Regions from separate parts of the Bradyrhizobium sp. USDA 3650 genome, predicted to be linked through region 1. Evidence: riboswitches for the same ligand, from Rfam matches in the RefSeq annotation. Region 1 holds a riboswitch; the other holds the start of a gene.
The links. Region 1 has a riboswitch for S-adenosylmethionine ahead of ACVIN2_RS22635 (O-succinylhomoserine sulfhydrylase). Riboswitches for the same ligand answer to the same signal wherever they lie in the genome.

Region 1 (14,859 bases):
CCGAATTTCGCAAGCAGGTGGGTGAAGATCGAGATCGTCAGCACCGATTGCAGCGGCGAGAAGCAGGCGATGGCGCCGACCTTGAGGATGTCGAAAAACATCGCCCATTGGATGCGAAGTCCGCGCAGCTTCGGCGTCACGCGGGCGCGGCCGGAGAACAGGTACCAGCCCATCACGCCGATGTTCATGCAATACGCAATCAGCGCGCCGGCGGCCACGCCGCGCATGCCGAATTGCGGCACCGGACCGAGGCCGAGGCCAAGCGTGCCGCCGAGCACGATCTGCCAGGCCGCGGAATTGAGGATTAACAGCGACGGCAGCTTCATGTTGCCGGTGCCGCGCAGGACGCCGGCCATGGTGTTGAGCAGCCAGGGCAGCACCGCGCCGCCGAAAAACACCTGGGTGTAGGCGATCGCATGCGTCAGCACGTCGCCGCGGCCGCCGAGCATTTCCAGAACGCGCGGCCCGAAGATCAGCATGCCCAGCATGAAGACGAGGCCGAAGCTGATGCCGATCAGCAACGCGTGCGCAGCAAGCGTCCCGGCACGCTCGCGATCGCCGGCGCCAAGCGCGCGCGCGATGGCGGAGGCCACCGCGCCGCCCATCGCACCGCCCGACATGGTCATGGTCAGGATCACTGTCGGAAACACCAGCGCCATCGCGGCCAGCGCTTCCACACCAAGACGTCCGATATAGGAGGTCTCCGCAATCACGGTGCAGGTGCCGGCGGAGAGCGCGACCACGTTGGGCCAGGCCAGCCCGAGCAGTGTGCGCAGGATCGGCCCGTCCATCAGCGCGCTCCTCACGGGCCGCGGAGGCGGCGGCAGCGGACGCTCCTGTTCATCGACCGGGATTTCGGCGATGTCTGACATGTCCTCTCCGGGCGAAAGCGCCATTTGCGGCGCAGCAATGCTTAGGTGTGCCAATGAATTGGTTCGCGCGCAGGGCGCAACGAGAGGCTTGTTAGCACGATGCGCAGCGATTCCTCCTGCGCCAGGTGCAGGCGTGCCCTGCGGCAGCGCATTTCGTGGAGGAATTAACCGATGCGCCAGAGCAATGGCGGACGGCCGGGCGGTGTCGGGGACAGCTGCACGCCGATGTGCCGCCCGCATCCGGCCGCGAGTCCTTCGAACAACCCCGCCAGCACCTTGGCGCAGGCAGGGTGGTGATCGGCGACGCCGTCCATCAACTTCCAGCTCTGCTGACGGATTTCGAACGTGCCTTCGGATTGCGTCGTCTCAGCCACATCGTCCTGCGCGACCAACAGCGCGTTGAGGAACGTCGCGAATTCACTCGCACCGCCGCGACCCATCGACAGCGCCGCAGCGATCTCATCAAAATATTGCATCCCGATCAGCTTGCCCGTGAGGTGCAGGAGATAGCCGGCGTCCTCCGGTCCGAACAGCTGCACCATCACGGGCGCGGCGGTGCGGACATATTCCATGGCGTAATTGCGATAGGCTTTTTCCAGTCGCGGTCTTGGCCAGCTTGCGACCGGCAACGCCGGAGCCGCGGCTGCATCGAACAGCGGCGCTTCGAGATGCCGCGCGAACACGAGGCGCTGGTCGAGTTCGAGCGGTTGGTCATATTGATGATAGTAGCCTTCGAGCCCATCCTGGCCGTCGACGCTCTGCTTGGTGCAGACGAACCCCAATCTGGTATCGCCGAGCGCCACGCCGTTGTTGGCGTGCCAGCCGCGCAGCATCGCGCGCGAGACTTCGCCCGGCACGCCGCAGATGGCAGTGCCCTTCCAGATCCAGCGCGGCGGCGGATAGCGGATCCAGGCTTTGCGGTCGCTCTCATGCATGTATTCGACGTGCACGCCGCCGATCCAGTTCGAGAGGTAGTGATATTGCGCGGCTGCGACTGCTGGCGGCAGATGGGTCAGACCGAGCTTCTCCAGCCCCGGCAGGAAGCGCTCCTGCTGCTGGCGGCGGAACACGCGAAAGACGAACTCCGCAGCATCCGCCGTACCGCGACGCGTGACCACGGTGAGGATCAGACCGGTGAAATAGGCGTGATAGAGATCGGCAACGGCGCGCCAGCGTTTCCATTGAGCTTCCTGCGCGGGGTCTGATGCGGCGGTCATGTTCGCTCCCGATCGTTATTTTGATCGAGTGTGTCACTGCAGCCGGCGACGGACAAGCTGAGCCGCATGCAGGGCGCCCTGCACGCCGGCTCGCCAATTCCGCATCACGAATTTTGCGCAGGCTTAGTTTTGCGCAGCTTTGGCGGCACGCTCGCGCTCGACGCGCTCGGTCACGTCGCGCGCCATCGCCACCGATCCCTGCACCACTCCAGCGGCGTCCCGCACCAGCGCGAAGGTCATCTCGATGTAGAGCTTGCGTCCGTCCTTGTGCAGCGCGCGGGTCAGTGTCGGCTTGCCCGCAAGCTTCATCGCTCCGCTGGCAAGCGCGGCCTCGAAGCCTTTCCAGTGCGCGGCGCGCAGATGTTCGGGAATGATCAGGTCGAGATTCTGGCCCAGCGCTTCGTCCACGGAGAAGCCGAACAGTGCGGACGATGCGCGATTCCAGCGCATGATGGTGCCGGAGCGATCCGAATAGATCAGCGCGTCCGCGACGTCGTCGAGGATGTTTGCGTCGAGTTGGGATGAATTGGTCATGTCAGCACCTGGCGGTCCGGATGGAGCACAGCGTAAGCCGGGATCGTGCCACAAGTGAGACTTTCCCGGATGACGCTTGCGCTCCATCCGTGCGACGGATGATCGCTACACCCGGAAATGCTTGCTCAGCTTCAGGCCCTGGGCCTGGTAGTTTGAGCCGATGCGCTGGCCGTACATGGCGTCGGGGCGGGCCAGCATCTTCTCGTAGACGAGGCGGCCGACGATCTGGCCGTGCTCGAGGATGAACGGCACCTCGCGCGAGCGCACTTCGAGCACGGCGCGCGACCCCAGCCCGCCGGCGCCGGCATAGCCGAAGCCGGGATCGAAGAATCCGGCATAATGCACGCGGAACTCGCCGACCAGCGGGTCGAACGGCACCATCTCTGCGGCGTAATCCGGCGGCACCTGCACCGCCTCTTTCGACGCGAGGATATAGAACTCGCCGGGATCGAGGATCAGGCTGCCGTCGGGACGGGCCGAGATCGGCTCCCAGAACTCCTCGACGGAATAGCCAGCGCGGCGATCGACGTCGATCACGCCGGTGTGGCGCTTGGCGCGGTAGCCGACGAAGCCGCCGCTCTTTTCGCCGGAAAGATCAACAGAGACGGCGACGCCGCCGGTGAGATCGGCATCGTCGATATCGACGAGACGTTCGGTCGCATGCAGCGCCTCGAGGTCGTCGATGTTGAGGATGGCATCGCCGGTGCGGAAGCGCACCTGGCTCAGGCGCGAGCCCTCGCTGACCAGCACCGGGAACGTCTTCGGGCTGATCTCGGCATAGAGCGGACCGTGATAGCCGGCACCGATCATGTCGAACCGGCGGGTGCCGTCGGCGATCACGCGGGTGAAAACGTCGAGCCGGCCGGTCGAGCTTTTCGGGTTGGCGGCCGCGACGATCTCCGGCGGCAGCGCGAGGCTTTCGAGCAGCGGCACGATATAGACGCAGTTGGTCTCCAGCACCGCGCCGTCGGCGAGACTGAACTCGTGCAGCTTCAACTCGTCGATGCGCTCGGCGGACGGTGGCGCCGGGACCGGGCAGGAAGCTGGCGCGAACGCGATAGGCGATGTCGCCGAGGCGAAGGTCGAGGCTCGCCGGCTGGATCTGGCTTTCGACGAAGTCGTAAGCGGGCAGGATGAGACCGCCCTCCGCCATCGCCGCGATCATGCGGTCGGGCAGGATACCATTGGCGTCGGCGGCGACCGTGAACGTCAACCCGGGGTCCTCATCAGGGATCAAACACATCCCGACATGCGGGAAATATGAGCGTTTTACGGCTATCCGATGGACGTCTTGACGGAAAGGGCATTGCGGAATATGAGCATGACTTATCCCGTGGTGATTTGAGCCGGCCGGCTTGCAGCCACGTTAAATAAGTCGCTAAACAGGCCGGGGACCTCTGTGATCCCGGCCCGTGGAGATATTCCAGGCCGGTTTTTTTGTGACCATTTTCGATGGTCACTTCAGGAGGTCCTATGTCGAAGTCCCCGGCGCCAACCGCCCACTACCGTCCCGAAACTCGCCTGGTTCATTCCGGAACCTTACGCTCGCAATATGGCGAGACCTCGGAGTCGCTGTTCCTGACCCAGGGCTACGTCTACAACAGCGCCGAGGAGTGCGAGGCGCGGTTCAAGGGCGAGGACCCCGGCTTCATCTATTCACGCTACTCCAATCCGACCATCGCGATGTTCGAGCGGCGCATGATCGAGCTCGAGGGCGCCGAAGCGGCACGTTCGGCGGCGACCGGCATGGCCGCAGTGACGACCGCGATCCTGGCGCCGCTGAAGACCGGCGATCACGTCGTGGCTTCGCGCGCGCTGTTCGGCTCGTGTCTCTACGTCGTGCAGGATTTGCTGCCGCGCTACGGCATCGAGACCACGCTGGTCGACGGCCTCGATCTCGACCAGTGGCAGCGCGCCATGAAGCCGAACACCAAGACGTTCTTCCTGGAGAGCCCGACCAACCCGACGCTCGACGTGCTCGACATTCCCGGCATCGCCGAGATCGCGCACAGCGGCGGGGCGCGGCTCGTCGTCGACAACGTGTTCGCCACTCCGATCTGGCAGAGCCCGCTCGCGCTCGGCGCCGACGTCGTGGTCTATTCCGCGACCAAGCATATCGACGGCCAGGGCCGCTGTCTCGGCGGCATCATCCTGTCCTCGGAAGCGTTCATCGCCGAGCACATCCACAATTTCATGCGCCAGACCGGCCCGTCGATCTCGCCGTTCAACGCCTGGGTCCTGCTCAAGGGGCTGGAGACGCTCGCCGTGCGCGTGCGCGCGCAGACCGAGACGGCGGCGCGCATTGCGGACGTGCTGGCGAGCCATCCGAAGATTTCGCGGCTGGTGTTTCCCGGCCGCGCCGATCATCCGCAGGCTGCATTGGTGAAGAAGCAGATGCGCGGCGGCTCGACGCTGGTCGGCCTCGAGGTCAAGGGCGGCAAGCAGGCGGCGTTCCGCGTGCTCAACGAGCTCAAGCTTGCCAAGATCTCGAACAATCTCGGCGACGCCAAGAGCCTCGTCACGCATCCGGCAACCACGACGCATCAGCGCCTCAAGCCGGAGGACCGCGCCGCGCTCGGCATCAGCGAGGGCTTCATCCGCTTCTCGGCGGGGCTGGAGCACGCGGACGATCTGATCGAGGATCTGACCGCGGCGCTGGAGAAGGCGTAGCCACGCATTCGACATCGTAGGGTGGGCAAAGCGAAGCGTGCCCACCATTCACGATGGCGGTGCCGATAGATGGTGGTCACGGCGCGCGAAGAGCGCGCCTTTGCCCACCCTACGCACCGATGCTCACATCGGCCGGTACGTCCGCACGTCCGCGGGCACGTTCACGCCGAGCTTGATCTGGCCGACGGAGCGGATGATGTCGTCGCCGAGGAGCTGGGCGAAGCAGGCATAGCCCCAATCGTTCATGTGCAGTCCGTCGGCGATCACGAAACTCTCGACCGGAAGCGATTGCTTCTCGTGCCAGTCGCGCATCACCTCGAAGCGCGGGAAGATGCCGACGTGACGGAGCTCGGCGACCTTGCCGAGCAGCTTCACCATCTTGCCGGCGCTCTCGGCGCGCTGGTTGACGGCGGGCGAATATTGCGGATCGACCAGCACGACGTCGGTGCCGCCGGCAGCCTGGATGCGGCTGATGCCGTCCTCGACCAGCTTGGCGGTATCGCCGGGATCGAGATTGCGCAGCACGGCATTGGTGCCGACCTGCCAGATCACCAGATCCGGATGCACGTCGATCACCTCTTTCTGGAGGCGCTTCATCATCTCGGGCGCGTCCTCGCCACCGACGCCGGCATTGACGACGGTGATGTCGGCGGTCGGATAGTGCCGGTGCAGCTGCGCGGCAAGGCGATTGGGATAGTTGAACTCCGGCGAGCTCGCGCCGAATCCCGCGGTCGACGACGAGCCGAACGCGACGATGACGACGGGCTGGCCGGCGACGAGCTTGCCCGCGACATGCGGGAGCGAGCCCATTGCCTTCGCGCCGCCCTTCGGCGACAGGCAAGGCACGCGGCTGAAGACGTCGCCGGCGGACTTCGCGACCTGCTTCACCTTGTCGATCGCGCGCGCAGTGATGCCGCGCTGCTCGGGGGACGTCGCTGCGACAGCGGTTTGGGACGGTGAAGCGGGAGCCGGATTAGCCGACTGCTGCGGGGCCGGCGTTGCCTGCGCGGCCTGCGTCTGCGCGTGCGACTGCGAGGCCGGACTCAGCAACAGCAGCAGCGCTGCTGCGGGCACAGCCAGCCATGCCGTCAGGCAAAAAGGGCGGAGAGAACTCATTAACGCTAGACCTCAATTTTGCTGCTGGGCCGGCTCCAGATGGGCAGCGTCGATCACAAACTGTGCCAACGCCCGGCCAAGGCAATCATGGACCTGTTTCGCCAACTCAGGCCCGCGCGACGGGCTGAACAGGTCGAACTGCCCCTGGTCATTCCACTGCCGCATGATCGCGAAACGATCGAACAGCGGAATATCGTGCTCCTGCGCCACCACCCGCATATTGTCGAGGTATGGCGGCACCGAGATCATGGTTTCGGTACGCGGACTGTACTGCAAATTCATCAAGACGACGTCAGCCCCTGCCTTTTGCAACGCAACAACCCCTTCGGTCACCGCACCGCGAAAATCATCGGGATCGATGGCTCGAATAGCATCGACAGTCCCGGTCTGCCAGATGACCAAAGTAGGCGCTTTTGCTTCCATGAGCTTAACGAAGCTGGCGGCCGCCTCCTCGGCCGTCTTCTTGCTCTGTATTTCTACGGAGACGTGCACAGTCTCGGACGGCGGCAGCTTGTCCTTCAGAATAGCCTGCATCCGCGCCGGATAAGAGGCGTCCTCGGAGGCCGGAATCGTGCTCGAGCGGCTGCCGATGACCAAGATTTCGAGCGGTTTGCCGGCCTTGATGGCATCGGCGACCTTGGGAAGCTGGCTTTCGCTGGTGAGCAGATAGGACGGCACTTCGCAGGCTGCGGGCGCGGCTGAAGCAGCAGGTGCCGCCGAAGCAGCAGGCGCAGCATCGTCCGCACGCGCCGGAGGCGCGGCGAGACCACCGCACAGCAGGATCAGGCTCAGGAAAACCTTCGCCTTCATCAGCCCCCTCCCGCCATATCGGCGCTGCCGACGGCGCTTTTGGTTTTCGAACCGCTCTTGTCAGCCACCCGCTTGTACCACGAAATCAGCCAGGCCATGGCCCACATGATCAGGATTCCGGAGAGACTAATTAGCGCATGCATGACCGGGCCGCCCGAGACTTCGGCCAGGATGAAATGGCCGGCAAAGGCGAGGAAGACGCCGAGACAGAATATCTCCAGGGAATGCGAGCCGCACAGGATCAGCGGCCGCAGCCAGGGCGATTTCAGGCCCGGCCAGTCCCGGGGCAGGACGCGCACGGTGAGCGCGGCCAGCGCCAGGAAATGCGTGAAGCGCAGCACGTCAAGGTCGGCCTTGTCGATCGGATACATCCACTGCTCGAGCCGCTTCGGCATGAAGTGGGAGAGCTGCGGCACATACCAGGTCAGCGTCACGTAGAATGCCGCGACCAGATAGGCGATCGCGATCCACATTGTCACCCGCGATGCCAGAATGTGCGACATGCGTCGCGCACCCCCGAGCGCGCACCATGCCCCGAACACGAACAGCAATTGCCAGGCAAAGGGATTGAAGGCCCAGAAGCCGTTCGGATAGGCCGACAGATAGAGGTCGTATTCCCAGGTCACCGCGTAGAGCCCGACCGAGAGGCCGAGCGTCACGTCGGGGCGCCATTTCATCAGCCACAGGATCAAGGGCAGCGCCAGCATCAGCACGATGTAGAGCGGCAGCACGTCCATGTTGACGGGGCGGAAGCGCAGCAACAGCGCCTGCACGATCGTGACGTCGGGCTGCTTGAGGAAATCCATGATACCCATCTCTTCGGTGTAGAGCGGGTTCTCGAACCTGGTCGCGACGTAGGAGATCTCGGCAAGGAAGATCGTGAACAGGAAGACGTGGGCGACATAGATCTGCCAGACGCGCCGCAGGATGCGCGCGGTGGCGACGACGATGCCGGACTCCAGCATCGCCCGACCGTAGACGAAGGCGGCGGTATAGCCGGAGATGAAGATGAAGATCTCGGTGGCGTCGCTGAAGCCGTAATTGCGGATCGTGAACCAGGTCAGAAGGCTCGGCGGCAAATGGTCGATGAAGATCAGCCACAGCGCGAGGCCGCGGAACAGGTCGAGCCGGAGCTCTCGCTCGCCGATGGCGGGCAGCGAAATGGCCGGCGCGGCCGCGCGCCGCTTCGTCCCCGCGGATTTGACCTCCACAGGCTTGGCGGTTCCCGCGATCGTCGATCCCGTCACTTGGTCGGCAATGGTCATCGGGGGCCTAAAAACCCTTCCGCAAATCGCGACGTGGCAAGGAGTGTACCGGTCCGGCCGTCATCTCGCAAAGCCACCGGATCACATGCAAGTACGTTTGGACCTACACTTGGACGTGTACTTCCCTGCGAATTCAGGCGGGACGATGTCGCCAAGGCCGCCTCCGGCGTTTGGTTCCCGGGCGGTTTTCGGTATGATGGCAATCATGTACCGCGCCGTGACCCGCCAGATCGAAGTGACCGTCGAGCCGAACTTTGTTCCGGAGCAGTCGTCGGCCGACCGCTCCCGTTATTTCTGGGCCTACACCATCGTCATCACCAATTCCGGCGACGAGACCGTGCAGCTCAAGACGCGGCACTGGATCATCACCGACGCCACCGGCCGGCAGCAGGAGGTGAAGGGCGAGGGCGTGGTCGGCGAGCAGCCGACGCTCGCCCCCGGCGAACGCTTCGAATACACCTCCGGCGTACCGCTCACGACCGCCTCGGGCTTCATGACCGGCCGCTATCAGATGGTCAGCGCAACCGGCGAACGCTTCGAGATCGACGTGCCCACGTTCTCGCTGGACAGCCCGGACAACAAGCGGGTGTTGAATTAGGGTCTGAGATGGTGGGCACGCTTCGCTTTACCCGCCCTCCGGCACTACAGCACCGCGCTACGCGTCTTCCACGCCCGCCTCATCCGGTGTGAACTCGTACACCGAGCTGCAGAACTCGCAGGTCACGACGACCTTGTCGTCCTTGACCATCGCGGCACGGTCGTCGGACGAAAAGCTCTTCAGCATCGATGCCACCGCATCGCGCGAGCAGGAGCACTGCGCCTTCAAGGGCAGCGGATTGAACACGCGCACGCCGCGTTCGTGGAATAGGCGGTAGAGCAGCCGCTCGCCGGACAGCTCCGGATCGATCAGCTCGACGTCTTCGACGGTCTCGATCAGCGAGCGCGCCTCGACCCAGGCATCGTCTTCAGCGACGGCATGCACCTCAACGCCTTCGGGCGCATCGCCGGGATGCAGATCGGCCTGCCGCGCGCGCTCGGGCGCCTTCGGCAGGAATTGCATCAGCATGCCGCCGGCACGCCAGCGATGCTTGCCTCCGTCATTCGAACGCCATTCCTCGCCGACGGCAAGACGCACACGGGTCGGGATCTGCTCGGAGCGCAGGAAATATTCGTGAGCGGCGTCTTCGAGGCTGCCGCCGTCGAGCGCGACCAGGCCCTGGTAGCGGCTCATGTCGGGACCCTGGTCGATGGTCATGGCGAGATGGCCGTGGCCCAGCAGCGCGCCGGAATCTTTTGCATCGCCGAGGCGTGCAGCGTCGTAGCGCGCATAGGCGCGCAGGCGATCCGGCGCCTGATAGTCCACGACCAGGAACGACACCGGACCGTCGGTCTGGGCCTGGAGGATGAAGCGGCCCTCGAACTTCAGCGCCGAGCCGAGCAGCGTGGTCAGCACGATGGCCTCGCCGAGCAGCTTGCCGACCGGCGCCGGATAATCGTGCTTGGTCAGGATCTCGTCGAGCGCCGGACCAAGCCGCACCAGCCGACCGCGCACGTCGAGCGCGTCGACCTCGTAGGGCAGCACGGCGTCATCGATGGGAACCGCGGATGGCGCGCGAACCGGGCCCTCGGGTCCGGTTTTCATGTCAGGGGATTGGGAAACCATGGCGCTTTATCTGGGGTCGGAAGGCGGAATTGGAAGGGGTTCGGAGCAGCCCATCTGGACACTGGTTTGATCACGATACAGCAAATTCAGTGTCGTCCTGGCGAAAGCCAGGACCCATTACCCCAGGGAGAAGTCGCGGCATGGGATGGCAATTGCCGATCTTCGCCAAACCACTGCCGGTGGTAATGGGTCCTGGCTTTCGCCAGGACGACGATCCAAAACTACTTCACCGGCCCGCGTTACTTCACCGCGTCGAAGCACCAGGCCAGAATGCCCTTCTGCGCGTGCAGGCGGTTTTCGGCCTCGTCGAACACGACGGATTGCGGACCGTCGATCACCTCGTCGGTGACCTCCTCGCCGCGATGGGCGGGCAGGCAGTGCATGAACAGCGCATCGGGCTTGGCCAGCGACATCAGCTGGGCATTGACCTGATAGGGCTTCAGCACGTTATGGCGGTGCTCGCCTTCCTTGTCGCCCATCGACACCCAGGTGTCGGTCACGACACAATCGGCCCCACGCACGGCGGCTTCGGCGTCGGTGCCGAGCATGATCGGCGCGCCGGTCGCCTTGATGAAGTCGCGCATCGCCTTTTTCGGCGCGAGCTCCGGAGGCGTCGCGACATTGAGCTGGAACTTGAAGCGCTCGGCGGCGTGCGCCCAGGACGCCAGCACGTTGTTGTCGTCACCGGTCCAGGCCACGGTCTTGCCCTCGATCGGGCCGCGATGTTCCTCATAAGTCATGAGGTCGGCCATCACCTGGCAGGGATGCGAGCGCCGCGTCAGGCCGTTGATGACGGGCACGGTGGCGTTCGCCGCGAGCTCCAGCAGGGCATCGTGATTGAGGATGCGGATCATGATGGCGTCGACATAGCGCGACAGCACGCGCGCGGTGTCGGCGATGGTCTCGCCGCGGCCGAGCTGCATCTCGGCGCCGGTGAGCATGATGGGCTCGCCGCCGAGCTGGCGCATGGCGACATCGAACGACACCCGCGTCCGCGTCGAGGGGCGCTCGAAGATCATCGCCAGCGTCTTGCCTTCGAGCGGCCTGACCGGCTGATGCGCCTTCTGCTTCGCCTTCATCGCGGTGGACGCGGCCAGCATGCGCTTGAGCTCCGACAGCGGCAGCTCGTTGATGTCGAGGAAGTGCTTCGGTGTTTTCTTCGGTGCTTTATCGGGCGACTTGCTCATCAGCTTGCCGCCCGCTTGTTGCCGGACAAGGCCGTGCAGGCGCGCTCGAGCCGCCCGACGCTGTCCTCGATCTCGGCTTCGGTGACGATCAAAGGCGGCAGGAAACGCACGACATTGTCGCCGGCGCCGACCGTGAGCAGCTTCTCTGCGCGCAAGGCGGCAACGAGATCGCCCGAAGGCACCACGGCCTTGATGCCGATCAGGAGGCCCTCGCCGCGCACTTCGCTGACGACATCGCTATGACGGTCGATCACGGAGGCGAGCTTCTGCTTCAGCAGCAGCGACATCCTCTGCACGTGGTCGAAGAAGCCGGGCTTGAGCATGACGTCGAGCACGGCGTTCGCCGCCGAGATCGCGAGCGGATTGCCGCCGAAGGTCGAACCGTGCGAGCCCGGCGTCATGCCGGACGCCGCTTCCGCGGTCGCAAGGCAGGCGCCGATCGGGAAGCCGCCGCCGAGCGCCTTGGCCAGCGACATCACGTCGGGTTCGACGCCAAGGCGGCGGTATGCGAACAGATCGCCGGTGCGGCCCATGCCGGTCTGCACCTCGTCGAAGGCGAGCAACAGACCCTTCTCGTCGCAGAGCTGGCGCAACGCCCTGAGGAAGGCGGGCGTTGCCGAACGCACACCGCCCTCGCCCTGGATCGGCTCGATCAGGATGCCGGCGGTCTGCGGACCGATCGCCTTTTTCACCGCATCGAGATCGCCATGCGCAACCTGGTCGAAGCCCTCCATCGGGGGGCCGAAACCTTCGAGATATTTTGCCGAACCCGTCGCGGCCAGCGTCGCCAGGGTGCGGCCATGGAAGGCGCCTTCGAAGGTGATCATGCGATAGCGGTCGGGATGGCCCTTCGCGGCGTGATAACGGCGCACGACCTTGATCACGCATTCCAGCGCTTCGGCGCCGGAATTGCAGAAGAACACGAAGTCCGCGAAACTTTCATTGCACAGGCGCGCGGCGAGCTTTTCGCCGTCCGGGCTCTGGAACAGGTTCGACATGTGCCAGAGCTTCGTGGCCTGCTCCTGCAACGCCGCGACCAGCGCCGGATGGGCATGGCCGAGCGCATTCACCGCCACCCCGGAGGTGAAATCGAGATAGCGCTCGCCATTGGTCGCGATCAGCCAGCAGCCTTCGCCACGCTCGAAACCGAGGTCGGACCTGGCGAAAACGGGGAGCAAATGCGGCGCTGCGCTGTTAGTCATGACGGTCACTTGAATGTTGCGGACGGTGTGAGCGTGCATTGCGCAACGCACCATCGACCGGCCCGGAAAACGAAACGTGCCGCCTCTTGAGGGCGGCACGTGCGACTATCTTAGGCCTGGTGAAACGGGTGTCAATGCCGCCCGGAAAGCCTCGCGAAACGCTGAATCCGTAGTCTTGCGGTGCCGATTTTGCGGGATTTAGCCACGGAACATGTGGAAGCGAGTCGGCGGACTCTTGCGCGGGAGTCACGCCATATTGTAGCGTTTGGATTGTCAGATACGACATCTCGTGCAGTGGTTCTGATCTTTAAGTCCTTATGTACCGGCGTAAACGTTCGGGCGTTCAAGACGCGCCCGGCGAGCCTTAAGGGATTCTGACGGCACGGGTTTTTGAAGGCTTAGGCATTCGCTGCGAGGCCCCAGGATGGCTGGCGCGCAGCGAGGGAAAGGGTGCAATGACGGTTTTGACCTGGTCCGATGATCGCGTCGAGCAGCTGAAAAAGCTCTGGGAGGCCGGACTTTCGGCCAGCCAGATCGCGGCGGAGCTCGGCAATGTGACCCGCAATGCCGTGATCGGCAAAGTGCACAGGCTCGGCCTTTCGGGCCGCGCCAAGAGCCCGTCATCGGCAGCGCCGCGGCCGCGCAAGGCGCGTCCCGCGCAGCACATGATGCGGGTGAGCCGCCCGATCTCGCGCGGCAACACCGCGCTGGCGCAGGCCTTCGAGGTCGAGGCTGAGCCGGATCCGGTCACCTACGACAACGTGGTGCCGATGAGCCAGCGGCTGTCGCTGCTGGAATTGAACGAGGCGACCTGCCACTGGCCGGTCGGCGATCCCTCGAGCCCGGACTTCTTCTTCTGCGGTGGACGGGCGCTGTCCGGCCTGCCCTATTGCGCCCAGCACTCGCGGGTTGCGTACCAGCCGGCGTCGGATCGGCGCCGCGCACCGGTGAAGCCGGGTCCGCGGTAAGCTAGCGCACGATCAGTCATCACGCGCGGCGCCTCAATAAATGCAGTGTCGTCCCGGCGAAGGCCGGGACCCATACTCCGAGCACTTAGTTGTTGTGCGAAAGGGTAACTCCGAGTCTTCGCCAAACCGCGCCCTGTGGTTATGGGTCCCGGCCTTCGCCGGGACGACATCGGACATGTCACGGCAGTTAGTAACCTAACCGCAGAAACCTACACCTGCTCCGCCTTGGCAAACCGATCATCCAGCGCGTAACCGGCGCCGCGGACGGTGCGGATCGGATCCTGCTCGCGCCCGAGATTGAGCAGCTTGCGCAGGCGGCCGATATGCACGTCGACAGTGCGCTCGTCGATATAGATGTCGCGGCCCCAGACGCTGTCGAGCAGCTGCTCGCGCGAGAACACCCGCCCCGGGTGCTCCAGGAAGAACTCCAGCAGGCGATATTCGGTCGGACCGAGATCGATCGGCCGGCCCGAGCGTGCCACGCGGCGCTTGTCGCGGTCGAGCTCGATGTCGCCGAAAGCAAGGACGGTGGCGAGCCGCTCGGGGCTTGCGCGCCGCAGCAGGCCTTTCACGCGCGCCAGCAGCTCCGGCACCGAGAACGGCTTGACGATGTAATCGTCGGCGCCGGTCGCAAGACCCCGCACCCGCTCGCTCTCCTCGCCGCGCGCGGTGAGCATGATGATCGGGAGCTGCTTGGTCTCGGGACGGGTGCGAAGCCGCCGGCACAATTCAATGCCTGACAGGCCCGGCAGCATCCAGTCGAGCACGATCAGGTCGGGGATGTGCTCCTTGAGGCGGGTGTCGGCGTCGTCGCCGCGCATCACCGTCTCGACGTCATAGCCGTCGCCTTCGAGGTTGTAGCGGAGAAGCTCGGTCAGGGCTTCCTCGTCCTCAACCACCATAATGCGTGCGCCCATCGGGTCGTCGCTCCTTAAGTCTTCAGGTGTTCGGTACCGTGTTGGCAAAGGTCGTCATGTCGCCCTTCGGCCGCTTGTCGGTGATCGCCTGGCCCTCGATCATGTAGAACACGGTCTCGGCGATGTTGGTGGCGTGATCGCCGATCCGCTCGATGTTCTTGGCGCAGAACATCAGATGGATGCAGAACGAGATGTTGCGCGGATCCTCCATCATGTAGGTGAGGAGCTCGCGGAACAGCGAGGTGCAGATGGCGTCGACCTCCTCGTCGCCCTTCCACACCGCCATCGCCGCCGGCAAATCATGCGCGGCATAAGCGTCCAGCACCGACTTGACCTGCTGCTGCACGAGGTCGGTCATGTGCTCGAGGCCGCGGAACAGCTTGAGCGGATGGAAGTCCGTCTCCAGCGCCGCGACGCGCTTGCCCATGTTCTTGGCGA
Region 2 (14,859 bases), 410 kb from region 1:
CATATCCTGTCGGCAATCCGTCTGCCCAGCCCGAACAGAAATTCGCGTTTCCCGACCCTGCGGCCGGTGCGCGGGACCAGACCTTTCGCCTGATCGTTCGGCCGGATATTTGGGGCCGTCAGGCCCGCATCCGGCTCAGCAACGCCTTCGGCACCAAACCCGTCACGTTTGACGGCGTTTACGTCGGCCTGCAATCGGGCAGTGCCGCGTTGATCCGCGGCTCCAACACTCCCATTACGTTCGCCGGCACGGCTTCCGTTACGGTGTCACCGGGGAATTCGGTCTGGAGCGATGCGATCGCGCTGCCGTTTGCAAAGCGGCCCGATGACCTCGCCGGCCGCCGGCTTGCGGTCAGTTTTCATGTCGCCGGCCAGAGCGGTCCGATGACCTGGCACGCCAAAGCGCTGACCACTTCCTATGTCAGTGCGCCGGGCGCCGGCGCGAGGGGCGCGCTCGAAGACGAGGCTTCCTTCCCCTATGCGACTGCGTCGTGGTTCTTTCTCGATGCGATCGAGATGACTGCGCCTGCCGATGCCTTCGCCATCATGGCGTTTGGGGATTCGATTACCGACGGGACCGCCTCAACCATGAATGGCGACGATCGCTGGCCCAACGTGCTGTCCCGTCGTCTGAAGGCGGTCTACGGCAACAAGGTCGCCGTCGTGAATGGCGGCATCGGTGGCAACCAAATCGCAGGTCCCGCCGAATATGGTCCCGACAAACCGTACGCGGGCGGCCCCGCTTCGGGTCAGCGGCTCGAGCGCGACGTGCTGTCGCTGTCCGGCATATCGAGCCTGATCTGGCTGGAGGGCATCAACGATTTCAGCAAGAACGGCAATTTTACCGCCGACCAGGTCATCGCCGCGATGAAGGACGGCGTCGCGAAACTACGTGCGAAATGGCCGCAAGCCCGGATCATCGGCGCCACCGTCGTTTCGGCACTGGGCAGCACCAGCGCGGCCCATGGTTTTCCCGAGCAGGATGACAAGCGCAAGGCGCTCAACGAATTCATCCGTAGCTCGGGGACATTCGACGGTGTGATCGATTTTGATCGGGCGACGCTCGATCCGGCTTCGGGTGGCCTCAAGCCGGAGTTCGTTCCCGAAAGCACGACTGGCGGCGCCGGCGACAAGCTTCATCCCAACCGCACCGGATATCTGGCGATGGGACAGGCCATCGACCTCGATCTGTTCAAGCCGGGAAAGTTTTTTCGCAGCGCGAAGCAGTAGGATGAATTCAGAGTCGCCTCTCTCCATTCATCGCCCTCAGCTGTCGTAACTCCATGTGGGTTGTGAGCTGAACTCACGGCCGCTTCGCCGGATCGTGATGACCCGCCGGGAATGCGGAGCCGCAAACTCCGCTCTCTCTCCATGTCGGCCGCACGATGATGCGGTCCGCTCAGGCAGGAGAGATAATCATGATGAAGTCCAAACTGTTCGTTGCCGTCGTCGCCATCTCGGCCGCGATCGCGACGCCCGCCTTCGCGCAGTGGCAATGGCAGTCGCAGGAGCCGGCCGCATACGCCTCGATGTATCCGAACGGTGATCGCAACATCTCGAATCCCACGACGCGGGAGACGATGGCATTCGTCCCCTCGCCGAAATCACCGCGCCCAACGGTGATGCGCGCGACCAAGGGCAAATAGCCGCCATCCACCACTTGCCCGTCGTGAACTGGGCCCGGTCATGTCCCGGCCGGGCCCAATGCGCGTTGCCTTGAAAGTTGCCTTGGACAATCACGACAATCGCGCGTGCGGATCGGCAGCCAACGAAAATATTCCGAACAGGATCGTCAGGAAAAAGTGATGCAGAAGATGCCCGGCGCCGCGAATAACCGCAGCCGCATTCAAATCACTCCACACCAGGGAAGCATGCATGCGCCGGAGACGGCGCGCGGAATCCAATCCGCTTCCCAAATGGAGGAAGCTTCAAGTGCGGATCATCAATTGCGGGCTGATGCTGGGCATTCTCGCTGTCTGTTCAGGGCAGGCGCGTGCCGACGACAATGTCACAACCGAAATCCAGTCGCTGAAGGCGAAACTGAAGGAGCTCCAGCAGCGCGTGGACTCCGAGGCGCGCAAGACGCGACAGGTTGAAGCGCAGGCGAAAACCGTTCAGTTACCTGCAAGCTATAAGGCGCTCGCCGCCGATCCATGTGCGGCCGGCAAGGTCTGCTACAAGGGCGTGACGCTGACATTCGGTGGCTGGGTCGATCTCACCGGCATCTACCGCTCACGGAATCTCGCCTCCGATACCGGCTCGGTCTACAACTTCATCCCCTATCAGCAGAGCCGCAACTTCAACATCCCGGAAACGCGCTTCTCCGCGCGCCAGAGCAGGTTCTCGGTCTTGGCGGAAGGCAATGCCGATGCCGACACGCACCTCGCGGGTTATGGCGAGATCGATTTCGAAGGTGCGGCTCAGACGGCGAGCTCGGTTGCGACCAACTCGTTCAATCCGCGCATGCGGCAGCTTAGCCTGGAACTGGACCGCAGCGATCTCGGTCTTCACTTCCTTGCCGGGCAATCCTGGTCGCTCAACGCGCCGACCAAGTCCGGCATCGATCCTCGTGGCGTCGACGCGCCCGGCGTGATCGACTTCGAATCCGTTCCGGGATTTCTTGCGGCACGGCAGCCCGGGCTGCGCGTCTGGCAGGACATCGGACCGGAGTTCAAGCTGGCTGCCTCGGTCGAGAATGCCCAGACAGCGTTCTTCGGCGGCAACGTCCCGGCCGTCGGCACACCCGCCATCGGACCACAGGGCGTGCTGAACCCGAACCTTCAGGTCAACCTGACCGGTCCCGGCGGCAGCTTCTTCAACAACCTCAACAATGTCAGTCTGAATCAGGTGCCCGACGTCACCGTCAAGGCAGCCTGGGACCCAAGGCTTGGGCCCAATAAGTTGCATGTCGAGGCGTGGGCGCTCTACCGCCAGCTGTTCGACCGCTTCAACAACGCCAATCACACCTATGACACCGCAAGCTTCGGCGGTCACATCTTCGCCGAGCTGATTCCGAAAACCCTCGATCTTCAGCTCTATGGCTCGCACGGCGTGCTCGGCCGCTTCACGGCAACGCCGTTCCCCGATGCGGCAGTGGCGCAGGACGGCACCATCCTCCCGCTGACGATCACGGCGGCCGCCGTCGGCCTGATCTGGCACGCGACGCCGAGCCTCGATGTCTATTCCTATGCGGGCTTGGAAAAAGCCAAGGCGAATTTCGCCAATGTTGGAACGGTGCCCTTCGGCTACGGCAATCCGCTCTACAACAACACCGGCTGCTTGACCGAGAACTCGGCAGCCGCGACCTGCAACGGCAACACCAGGGAGGTCCGGCAGATCACGGCCGGGATCTACGACACCGTCTACCAGGGCAATTTCGGTACGCTCAAAGCCGGCCTGCAGTATTCCTACACCCAGCGGGTCGCGTTCGCCGGCGTCGGCGGCGCTCCGAGGACGGACGACAACGTCGTCATGACGCAGATCCGCTACTATCCGTTCTAGTCACGGAGCGACGCAGGCTCGTAGCCTGGATGGAGCGAAGCGCAATCCGGGAATCTTGCCTCAAGCGACGGAGGTCCCGGATTACGCTTGCGCTCCATCCGGGCTACTTCAGCGCTACGGCTTTTTCAGCGCCGCGTGCGGCCGGCCGAAGTCGGGCGCGGCCGAGTCCTGGCCGATCTCGACAATGCCGCGGCGGATGGCGCGGGTGCGGGTGAAGTGGTCGAACAGCGCTTCGCCGTCGCCGCGGCGGATTGCGCGGGTGAGCTTTGCCAGATCCTCGGTGAAGGTGCCGAGCATCTCCAGCACGGCTTCCTTGTTGGCGAGGAAGACGTCGCGCCACATCGTCGGATCGGATGCCGCGATGCGGGTGAAGTCGCGAAAGCCGCCGGCGGAGAACTTGATGACCTCGGACTCCGTCACCTGCGCCAGCTCGTCGGCGGTGCCGACGATGGTGTAGGCGATCAGATGCGGCAGATGGCTGGTGATCGCGAGCACGAGATCATGATGATCCGGCGTCATGATTTCGACCTTGGCGCCCATAGCGGCCCAGAACGCGCGCAGGCGATCGGTGGCAGCCGCATCGACGCCCTCCGGCGGGGTGAGGATGCACCAGCGGTTGATGAAGAGCTCGGCGAAGCCGGAGTCCGGGCCCGAGTGCTCGGTGCCTGCGACGGGATGCGCCGGCACGAAATGGATGCCTTTCGGCAGATGCGGCGCCATATCCCTGACGATGGCGCCCTTGACCGAGCCGACGTCGGAGATGATCGCGCCGGGCTTGAGATGCGCGGCGATTTCCTGCGCCACCGGCCCGCAAGCGCCGACGGGAATGCAGAGGATGACGAGATCGGCATCCTTCACGGCTTCCGCATTGGTCGCCACGACCTGATCGACGATGCCGAGCTCCATCACGCGTGCGCGCGTCTTCTCCGAGCGCGCAGTGGTGACGATCTCGGAAGCCAGGCCCTGGAGCTTCGCAGCGCGCGCGATCGAGCCGCCGATCAGGCCGAAGCCGATCAGCGCGACGCGCTGGAAGTGCGCCGTCGCGCTCATCGTCCGGCCATGAAGTCGCGCAGGCCCTCGACGACGAGGCGGTTGGCCTCCTCGGTGCCGATGGTCATGCGCAGCGAATGCGGCAGGCCGTAGTTCTTCAAGCCGCGCAGCACCAGCCCGCGCTTGGTGAGGAAGGCGTCGGCTGCGTCCGAGGTCTTGCCCTCGGTCGGGAAGTGGATCAGCACGAAATTGGCGACGCTCGGCGTCACCTTCAGCCCGAGCTTGCCGATCTCCTCGGCGAGCCAGTTGCGCCAGGTCTCGGTGAACTGCTTCGACATCGCCTGATGCGCAGTGTCCTCGATCGCGGCAACGGCGGCGTACATCGCCGGCGTCGACACGTTGAAGGGACCGCGGATGCGGTTGACCGCGTCGATGATGTGCTCGGGGCCGAACATCCAGCCGATGCGCAGCGCGGCGAGGCCGTGGATCTTGGAGAAGGTGTGGGTCACGACCGTGTTCTCGGTGGTCGCCACCAGCTCGATCCCCATCTCGTAATCGTTGCGCGAGACGTAGTCGCAATAGGCTGCGTCCAGCACTAGCAGCACGTGCGAGGGCAGGCCGGCGCGCAGGCGCTTGACCTCGTCGAACGGCACGTAGGTTCCGGTCGGGTTGTTGGGGTTGGCGAGCCAGACCAGCTTCGTCTTCGGCGTCACCGCCTTGAGGATAGCGTCGACATCGCAGGTGAGGTTCTTCTCGGCCGCGATGACATTCTTCGCGCCGACCGCCATGGTTGCGATCGGGTAGACCAGGAAGCCGTGCGTGGTCGAGATCGCCTCGTCACCGTGGCTGAGATAGGTGTGGGCGAGCAGATTGAGGATCTCGTCCGAGCCGGCGCCGCAGATGATGCGGTTGGGGTCGAGCCCGAAGGTGCGCCCGATCGCTTCGCGCAGCACGCGCGAGGTTCCTTCCGGATAGTCTTCCAGATGATCCGCTACCTGCTTGAACGCCTCGATTGCCTTCGGCGAAGGCCCGAACGGCGTCTCGTTGGCCGAGAGCTTGAACACCTTGCGGCCGGGCTCTGCCACCGGAGTCTTGCCGGGCGTGTAGGGCGCAATATCGAGAATGCCGGGATTCGGCACGGGGCGGGACATCTTCAACTCCGGACTGGCTTAAGCGGTTCGCGACTTACGATTTCGACCCGGTCGGGGGCACCGTATAGCGCGTTGCGTGGCTGCCGACGAGGGCTGTGGAGCGCACCGAGGCCCCCGCTTCGATCAGGGCAGCCTTGATTTTGTCGAGGCTGCTCGTCGCGGTGACCGAGACCAGCAGCGCGGCGCCGTCGAAGGCGGTGTCGGGCACCGCCACGATCTCGGCAAGCGGCGACAGGGCGCGCGCGACCTCGGCGTTCCACCCTGACACGCGGACGCTGAAGGTCTCGACCTCCGTCACCAGCGCGCTGTCGGCGACGCGGGAGACCGCGAACACGGGTAACGCCGCCGGATGGTCGGCGCGCTCGACGAAGGGCAGCCGCGCGATGATCTTTGGCGCGCCGGCTTCTTCCAGCGACAGCCACCACGGCGTGCGGCTCGAGGTCGCCGAGACCAGCGCCAGATCGCCCTTGGATTTCGCGACCGCCTCGACCGCCGCCTGCGCGCTGAAATGCGCGACATAAGGCACGGTGAAGCCGAAATGGAATCGCGCGGAATCGCGCATGGCCGGCTCGCTTGCCGAAATGTCGGCATGCACGGAGAACGGCGCCTGGACATAGGTGAAGGTCGCGATGATGACGCGCCAGATGCTCTCGACGGTGTCGAGCGGCAGGATGCCGCGATGGCGCTGGACGAGGTCACGCATCATGGCGGCCTCGCGCGCCGGACGGAACGCCGAGCCGACCTCCTGGGTCTGCTTCACCTGGATCAGGCGGTCGATGATGTCGCCGCGTTGCATCAGCAGGCGATGCATGCCCTCGTCGATCGCGTCGATCTCCTTGCGCAATTCCTGGAGCGATGGTGGCGCGGGCGGACGTTGGGACATGTCTGTGAGGTGCTGTTGCGAGGCGTTCAATGCGGATCGGTCGAGCTGTCACCGCTGTGATGGGTATCCTGATTAGGCAGTCGGGGCTGCGAAAGCAAAGAGAAATGCAAAGGGAAATCGGGCCCTTTCCGCCCGTGGTGCGACAGGCGAATTTGGCTGATCCGGGCCGCGACTTGACGAAAACCGTCCAAGACGGTAGTTTTTAGCCGTTCCGTGGTCATTTGAGCCGGCCGGCTTGCAGCCACGTTAAAAAACTCGCTAAACAGGCCGGGGACCCTTTCGATCCCGGCCGAACCTATCGTTCAGGCCGGGTTTTTCATGGCCTGATGTCAGTCGCGGTCGGACCCCCGATCGCAAACGAGTCAGTGGTCAGAGATGGGCATCAAGTCAATTCCCAGTCCCGCGATCAGCGCCGACGAGCGCTCGCACGAGGTCGATCATCCGAGCTCCCAGGTCGCACGCTTCGGTGCCGACCAGCCGCTGCCGCTTGATTGCGGCGTCGATCTCACCCCGTTCCAGATCGCATACCAGACCTATGGCGAGCTCAATGCCGAGCGGTCCAACGCAATCCTGATCTGCCATGCGCTGACGCTCGACCAGCACGTCGCCAATGTGCACCCGCTGACCGGTAAGCCGGGCTGGTGGGAAATCATGGTGGGGCCCGGCCGCCCGCTCGACACCAATAAGTATTTCATCATCTGCTCGAACGTCATCGGCGGCTGCATGGGCTCGACCGGCCCCGCGTCGACCAATCCGGCGACCGGCAAAGTGTGGGGCCTGGATTTTCCGATCATCACCATCCCCGACATGGTGCGAGCCCAGGCCATGCTGCTCGACCGCCTCGGCATCGATACGCTGCTCTGCGTCGTCGGAGGCTCGATGGGCGGCATGCAGGTGCTGCAATGGACCGCGGCCTATCCGCATCGCGTCTTCTCCGCGCTCCCGACCGCATGCAGCACGCGCCATTCGGCGCAGAATATCGCCTTCCACGAACTCGGCCGGCAGGCGGTGATGGCCGATCCGGAATGGCATGGCGGACGCTACGTTGATCACGGCACCCATCCGCATCGCGGCCTCGCCGTCGCCCGCATGGCCGGGCACATCACCTATCTCTCCGACGCCGCGCTGCATCGCAAATTCGGACGGCGGATGCAGGACCGCGAGCTGCCGACCTTCTCGTTCGACGCCGACTTCCAGGTCGAGTCCTACCTGCGTTACCAGGGCTCGTCCTTTGTCGAACGCTTCGACGCCAACTCCTATCTCTATCTGACCCGCGCGATGGATTATTTCGACATCGCCGGCGACCATGGCGGCGTGCTGGCGAAGGCGTTCGCGGGAATCCAGACCCGGTTCTGCGTGGTCTCCTTCACGAGCGACTGGCTGTTTCCGACCTCGGAATCGCGCGCGCTAGTGCACGCGCTGAATGCGTCGAGCGCGCGGGTGTCGTTCGCCGAGATCGAGACCGATCGCGGTCACGACGCGTTCCTGCTCGACGTGCCCGAGTTCTTCGACATCGCCCGTGCCTTCCTGCAGTCGGCAGACAAGGCGCGCGGGCTCACCGCCAAGAAAGCTTAAAGGACGGCTAGTCATGTCTGTACAGGAAGCGCTGCCGCTGGGCGGCCTTGCGACCGGGCAGCCCGGCGATTTTCGCGCCGACCATGTGCTGGTGGCCGAGATGGTCAAGCCGGGCTCGAAGGTGCTCGACGTTGGGTGTGGCGAGGGCGACCTGCTCCAGCTGCTGGAGACCCGCGGCATCGACGGCCGCGGCATCGAGCTGTCGCGCGAGGGCGTCAACCGCTGCGTTGCCAAGGGTCTTGCGGTGGTGCAGGGCGATGCCGACACCGACCTCGTGAATTATCCGGATGACGCCTTTGACTACGTGATCCTGTCGCAAACCTTGCAGGCGACGCGGCAGCCCAAGGTCGTGCTCGAGAATCTCTTGCGCATCGGCCGCCGCGCCATCGTGTCGTTCCCGAATTTCGGCTTCTGGAAGATGCGGCTCCAGCTCCTGATCGGCGGCCACATGCCGCGCACGGAGAACCTGCCGGCAAGCTGGTATGACACCGCCAACATCCATTTCTGCACCATCAAGGATTTCGTCGAGCTCTGCGACGCGATCGACGTCAAGATGGAACGTGCCGAGGCGCTCGACCTCTACGGCCGCCCGCTGCGTCTGCGGATGCCCTGGTGGGTGTGGAATCTGTTCGGCGAGCAGGGCGTGTTCTTGCTGACGCGAGGCGGCAGGAAGTAGGTCCGCCCGTAGCCCGGATGGAGCGAAGCGCAATCCGGGATTCTATCCGCGGACGCGAAGGCCCCGGATTACGCTTTCGCTCCATCCGGGCTACGCGACGGAGCGTGTGGTGACGCCGTCGCGCTAATGCGCCGCCAGTGACCTCGGATCGCGCGCTGGCCATCTTCCCGCTTCCACCAGCGTGACGAACCGTTCCACCGTTTCGTTGAACAGCGCGGGCTCTTCGAGATTGAGCACGTGGCCGGACTTCGGAAACATGGCGAGCCCTGCCGCAGGCAGATGCTTCTTCAGGAACAGGCTTGCGCCCACGCACGGATCGTCCTCGTCGCCGCAGATGATGAGTGCCGGCGTCGTGGCCGCTCTGATCGCGTCCGTCATCGTAAAGATCGAGAGACGGCCCGCCTGGAAGCCGCGCATCGTCCGCGCCGATCCCTTGGCGTCGTGCCGCGCCAGGGCAGCGTAGAAATCGGCGTGGCCGCGCGGATCCTTCACCAGAAAGGGAATCCGGCTCGGCGCCTCGCGCGTGACTTTTGCGACCTCGGCGGAGCCGAGCATCTCGAATTGCTCCGCGTTGGCGCGGCACTGCTGGCGCCAGGCGTCGAGGTTCTCGATCTCCGAGCCCGAGCCGACGCCGGCGAGCGTCATCGACAGCGCACGTTGGGGCGCGTTGAGCCCGATCTGGAGCGACGAATAGGCGCCCATCGAGAGACCGACGAAGTGCGCGCGATCGATCTTCAGATGATCGAGCACCGCGAGCGCATCGGTGTAGAAATGCGTGTAGCCGTAGACCTCGCCATCAGGCACGTCCGATGGCGTGTAGCCGCGCGCGGAATAGGTGATGCAGCGATGGCCGCGCGAAAAGTAGCGCATCTGCGGCTCCCAATTGGTGTAGTCGGCCGCGAACTCGTGCAGAAAAATAATCGGCGTGCCCGTGCCTGCTTCTTCGAAATAGAGGCGGCAATTGTCTTTCGTGAGGGCGTGAGGCATCCGGTTTTCTCCCTGAGGTGGCTGCGGCATTGGAATGCCGTCCTGCGGTCAGCGCATACGATCCTAACACTTATTAATCATCTTGATCATCGTCCAAAATCTCCGCGACCGCGTCTTGTTCTCGCCACATCAGGATACTGATACAGCCCGCGGATGTCGGCCACCGCACGGGCCGACGGGGAAGTGGGGGTGTCAACGAAGGATGAAGAATGTTCGAGTTGTTTGCGTCTCGCCTGTCGCGCTGTGTCGTCGCGCTGGCTGTTTTCTTCGCGGCGGTCGCCGCGCTCACCTCGCCGGCGTCAGCACGACCTCATCGTCATAGCGCAGAGCGGCACGCTTACGCGCATCCCGCCAGCAGACATCATCATTTCCGGTATCATGCACGCAGCTCGCGCTTCGAGCGCGGCGCGGCGCAATTGCAGGCGAGCGGCTTCGGCACCACCTTCGCCAGCTATGACCCGAACGCCAATAGCGGCGGCATCGGTGGAATGGCCATGAGCGGCAGCAGTGCAGTGGTTAGCAGCGATGGCGTTGGGATGACCACGCGCGCCAGCCGTCGTATCGCCACGCGGCGTGGCGGTGGGATGGTCATGAACGCGAATGTCGGCGGCATGGCCAATAGCGCGGCGAGCAGCGGCGGCTTCGGTGGTGGATCGGGCCTCGTGTCCGAGGCGCGCCGCTATGTCGGCGGCAATCCGACCGGTCGCGGCAGCCTTTGGTGCGCACGGTTCATGAACATGGTGCTCGAAAAGACCGGTCACCGTGGCACCGGCTCCGACATGGCGAATTCGTTCGCGCACTACGGCACGCGCGTCTCCGGTCCGCAGGTCGGCGCCATCGCAGTGATGTCGCGCGGTGGTCGGGGCGGCCATGTCGGCATCATCACCGGCATCGATGCGCAGGGCAATCCGATCATGATCTCCGGCAACAACGGCAACCGCGTCCGCGAAGCGCCGATCTCGCGCGGCCGGATCTATGCGTATGTGATGCCGAATTGAGGTTTCTGCCCCGTCATTGCGAGGAGCGAAGCGACGAAGCAATCCAGACCGTTTCCGTGGGCGCATTCCTGGGTTGCTTCGCTGCGCTCGCAATGACGGAGTACGTGGCGCCGGCGTCGCGTCACACCAATCTCGGCTCTTCCAGTGCAACCGCGTCGCCCACGCCGATATCGCCGTCGGCGATCACCTCGGCATAGATGCCGCAGTCCATGTGGCCGAGATTGCTCGAGAGCGTGGCCGGGATTTCGAGATCGCGCCTGGCGGTCTCGGGGTCGACGTTGGTGGCCGGGCAGCGCTTGATGCGCTTGACCACTTCCAACCGGGCCTGTCCGATCGCGAGCGTCTGGCCGACGAGGTCGAGCTCGGACCAGGCCGGCCAGCCCTTCACGTAGAGATTGGCGCGGAAGCGCAGCGGGTGGACGGCGGCGCCGCCGAGCATGGTCTCGAGCGCGCGGACGCTGTCGAGATTGATGATGGACACGACCTTGCGGGCGACGTCGGAAAAGCTGTGGTCGCGGCCTGACAGGACCTTGGGCGGACCTTTCAGCTCCGGCTGAAAGTTCTCGCTGAAATAGGCCTCGATGGCGGCGCGCCCGGCCGCAGTCTCGAGATCGCCGCTGGCGACGATCTGGCCGTCCTTGCGGATGGTCAGGCGGTTGGTCGCGTCCTCGAACTGGCTGTCGAGCGAAGCCAGCTGCTCATTGCGCGCCAGCATCAGGAACTGGATCTTCGGCTTCCACTGCGGCTGTTCCGGATCGAAGCCGCTGGGGCCGTTCTCGATGGCGTAGCGGCGGTCGGCGGGCAGGGTCTGGCCGGTCCGCAGGGAGACGCGGGGCAGGGGCTCCGGCGTCAGGCCCTTGATCGGATAACGGTAGAGGCCGGTGATCTCGGCGGTCTGGCTGGCTGTCGTTGCGCTGGATGTCATGCCGCTACTTAGGGGATTCGGCCCATCGGCGCCAAGCGGGCGGATCCGCGCACGAAATTGTGAACTCGCCTCTTCCGGTCCGAGGCCTCGCTTCCCACATCTGGGTCAGGCCGGCGCCAGCGCCGGCTGATAACGACCGTTGCCGGTTGAGAAACGTCAATGCGGTTATCGGAAACCCAATGAAGATGCCGTTTGGAGTGCCTTTGAGGGCTCCAGGGGCAGGCCGAGGGAAAGACCACGATATGAACATCGAAAAATACACCGAACGCTCCAGGGGCTTCGTCCAGTCCGCGCAGTCGCTTGCGGTGCGCGAAGGGCACCAGCAGTTTTCGACCCTGCACCTCCTGAAAGTGCTGCTGGACGACAATGAAGGCCTCGCTGCCGGTCTGATCGACCGTGCCGGCGGCAATTCCCGCGCAATCCTGAAGGCGACCGAGGACGCCCTGAACAAGGTGCCGAAGGTCTCTGGCGGCGGCGCCGGCCAGATCTATCTGGCGCCCGAGCTCGCCCGCACCTTCGACGCCGCCGAAAAGGCCGGCGAGAAGGCCGGCGACAGCTTTGTCACGGTCGAGCGGCTGCTGCTCGGCCTCGCGCTGGAGAAGACCAGCGAGGCGGGCGCGATCCTGGCCAAGGGCGGCGTCACCCCGCAAAACCTCAACGCGGCGATCGAGGCGCTGCGCAAGGGCCGGACCGCGGACTCCGCGACGGCCGAGAACGCATATGACGCGCTGAAGAAATATGCCCGCGACCTCACCCAGGCGGCGCGCGACGGCAAGCTCGATCCGGTCATCGGCCGCGACGAGGAGATCCGCCGTACGATCCAGGTGCTGTCGCGCCGGACCAAGAACAATCCCGTCCTGATCGGCGAGCCCGGCGTCGGCAAGACCGCCATCGCCGAGGGCCTGGCGCTGCGCATCGTCAACGGCGACGTGCCGGAGAGCCTGAAGGACAAGAAGCTGCTGTCGCTCGACCTCGGCTCGCTGATCGCGGGTGCAAAATATCGCGGCGAGTTCGAGGAGCGGCTGAAGGCCGTGCTCCAGGAGGTGACCGGGAGCGAGGGCAATTTCGTCTTGTTCATCGACGAGATGCACACGCTGATCGGCGCCGGCAAGGGCGATGGCGCGATGGACGCGTCCAATTTGCTCAAGCCTGCGCTCGCCCGCGGCGAGCTGCACTGCATCGGCGCCACCACGCTCGACGAGTACCAGAAGCACGTCGAAAAGGACGCGGCGCTGGCGCGGCGTTTCCAGCCGATCTTCGTCAGCGAGCCCTCGGTCGAGGATACGATCTCGATCCTGCGCGGGCTGAAGGACAAGTATGAGCAGCACCATGGCGTGCGGATCACCGATTCCGCGCTGGTCGCCGCCACCACGCTGTCCAACCGCTACATCACCGACCGCTTCCTGCCGGACAAGGCCATCGACCTCATGGACGAGGCGGCCGCGCGGCTCAAGATGCAGGTCGACTCCAAGCCGGAAGAGCTGGATTCGATGGATCGGGAAATCATCCGGCTGAAGATCGAACAGGAAGCATTAAAGAAAGAGAGCGATGCCGGTTCGAAGAGCCGCCTGCAGACGCTGGAGAAGGAGCTGACCGATCTCGAGGAGAAGTCTGCGTCGCTCACCGCACGCTGGAGCGCGGAGAAGAACAAGCTCTCCGACGCCCAGAAGCTGAAGGCGGAGCTCGACGGCTTGCGGGTCGAGCTTGCCAACGCGCAGCGCCGCGGTGAATTCCAGAAGGCTGGCGAGCTGGCCTATGGCCGGATCCCCGAGCTCGAAAAGCAGCTTGCAGACATCGAAGCCAAGGAGAACTCCGGCGAGATGATGGAGGAGGCTGTTACCGCCAACCATATCGCGCAGGTGGTCTCGCGCTGGACCGGCGTGCCCGTCGACAAAATGCTGGAAGGCGAGAAGGACAAGCTCCTGCGGATGGAGGACTCGCTCGGCAAGCGCGTCGTCGGCCAGGCCGAGGCCGTGCGTGCGGTCGCGACCGCCGTGCGCCGTTCGCGCGCGGGGCTGCAGGACCCGAACCGGCCGACCGGCTCGTTCATGTTCCTGGGACCCACCGGCGTCGGCAAGACCGAGCTGACGAAAGCGCTCGCCGAGTATCTGTTCAACGACGAGACCGCGATGGTCCGCCTCGACATGTCCGAGTACATGGAGAAGCACTCGGTCTCGCGGCTGATCGGCGCGCCTCCGGGCTATGTCGGCTACGACGAGGGCGGTGCGCTGACCGAAGCAGTGCGGCGCCGGCCCTACCAGGTCGTGCTGTTCGACGAGATCGAGAAGGCGCATCCCGACGTCTTCAACGTCCTGTTGCAGGTGCTCGACGACGGCCGCCTCACCGACGGCCAGGGCCGCACCGTCGACTTCCGCAACACGCTGATCATCATGACCTCGAACCTTGGTTCGGAGTTTCTGGTGAACCAGCCGGAAGGCGAGGACACCTCGGCCGTGCGCGAGCAGGTGATGGGCATGGTGCGGGCGCACTTCAGGCCTGAGTTCTTGAACCGCGTCGACGAGATCATCCTGTTCCACCGCCTGCAGCGGAGCGAGATGGGCCGGATCGTCGAGATCCAGTTCGCGCGGCTGCAGAGGCTCCTGACCGATCGCAAGATCGTGCTGACGCTCGACGCTGCGGGCCGCGACTGGCTCGCGGCCAAGGGCTGGGATCCCGCCTACGGCGCACGGCCGCTCAAGCGCGTGATCCAGCGTCACGTCCAGGATCCGCTCGCCGAGATGATCCTGGCCGGCGACGTCAAGGACGGCGATACCGTTGCGATCTCGTCCGAAGGCAACGTGCTGACCTTCAACGGCAAGGCGCCGCAGACCGCGGAGATCGCCCAGTTCGAGGCGCCGGTGTCGAAGCGAAAGCTGAACTGAGCCTAAGGAACGACACTGAAGCTGACCAAACCTCCCCGCGCTGCGGGGAGGCTTTTTTGTACCTGCAATGGGCGCAATCTGCTTCGGGCGACGCGCAATCAGGTGTCGCGCTATATGCGTGACAAGCATCACAACCGCTGGCTGCGTCGTTGCGACGCACGCAAAAGCCGTGTGTTATAAATGAAACACGTTCCGCGCTTTCGCTGAGAGCGTGCATGAATCTTCTTGAACAATCCGGTCGAGGCTCGCCACAATCCCCCAAGATTTAAGGGGCTGTGGCGACGCTCGGTAT

Region 2: linked by a shared signal. The riboswitch ahead of metX (homoserine O-acetyltransferase MetX) and the one ahead of ACVIN2_RS22635 (O-succinylhomoserine sulfhydrylase) in region 1 are both predicted to bind S-adenosylmethionine.

The regions. Positions count from the first base shown of each region.
Region 1 covers NZ_JBSRZG010000001.1:4,859,619-4,874,477, reverse strand. Annotated here, with positions in the region: gene ACVIN2_RS22655 (MATE family efflux transporter) at 1-872, opposite strand, end outside; gene ACVIN2_RS22650 (hypothetical protein) at 1,037-2,089, opposite strand; gene ACVIN2_RS22645 (PAS domain-containing protein) at 2,213-2,623, opposite strand; partial or broken gene ACVIN2_RS22640 (2'-deoxycytidine 5'-triphosphate deaminase) at 2,729-3,866, opposite strand; SAM riboswitch at 3,947-4,026, shown strand; gene ACVIN2_RS22635 (O-succinylhomoserine sulfhydrylase) at 4,097-5,293, shown strand; gene ACVIN2_RS22630 (SGNH/GDSL hydrolase family protein) at 5,417-6,409, opposite strand; gene ACVIN2_RS22625 (SGNH/GDSL hydrolase family protein) at 6,422-7,219, opposite strand; gene ACVIN2_RS22620 (OpgC domain-containing protein) at 7,219-8,484, opposite strand; gene apaG (Co2+/Mg2+ efflux protein ApaG) at 8,690-9,082, shown strand; gene ACVIN2_RS22610 (Hsp33 family molecular chaperone) at 9,140-10,147, opposite strand; gene argF (ornithine carbamoyltransferase) at 10,387-11,334, opposite strand; gene ACVIN2_RS22600 (acetylornithine transaminase) at 11,334-12,536, opposite strand; gene ACVIN2_RS22595 (GcrA family cell cycle regulator) at 12,992-13,504, shown strand; gene phoB (phosphate regulon transcriptional regulator PhoB) at 13,714-14,421, opposite strand; gene phoU (phosphate signaling complex protein PhoU) at 14,444-14,859, opposite strand, start outside.
Region 2 covers NZ_JBSRZG010000001.1:5,271,217-5,286,075, forward strand. Annotated here, with positions in the region: gene ACVIN2_RS24690 (GDSL-type esterase/lipase family protein) at 1-1,229, shown strand, start outside; gene ACVIN2_RS24695 (hypothetical protein) at 1,418-1,645, shown strand; gene ACVIN2_RS24700 (hypothetical protein) at 1,736-1,903, opposite strand; gene ACVIN2_RS24705 (hypothetical protein) at 1,932-3,500, shown strand; gene ACVIN2_RS24710 (prephenate/arogenate dehydrogenase family protein) at 3,615-4,550, opposite strand; gene hisC (histidinol-phosphate transaminase) at 4,547-5,641, opposite strand; gene ACVIN2_RS24720 (chorismate mutase) at 5,676-6,524, opposite strand; SAM riboswitch at 6,728-6,807, shown strand; gene metX (homoserine O-acetyltransferase MetX) at 6,900-8,099, shown strand; gene metW (methionine biosynthesis protein MetW) at 8,113-8,775, shown strand; gene ACVIN2_RS24735 (alpha/beta fold hydrolase) at 8,899-9,762, opposite strand; gene ACVIN2_RS24740 (TIGR02594 family protein) at 9,972-10,760, shown strand; gene ACVIN2_RS24745 (MOSC domain-containing protein) at 10,882-11,685, opposite strand; gene clpB (ATP-dependent chaperone ClpB) at 11,928-14,567, shown strand.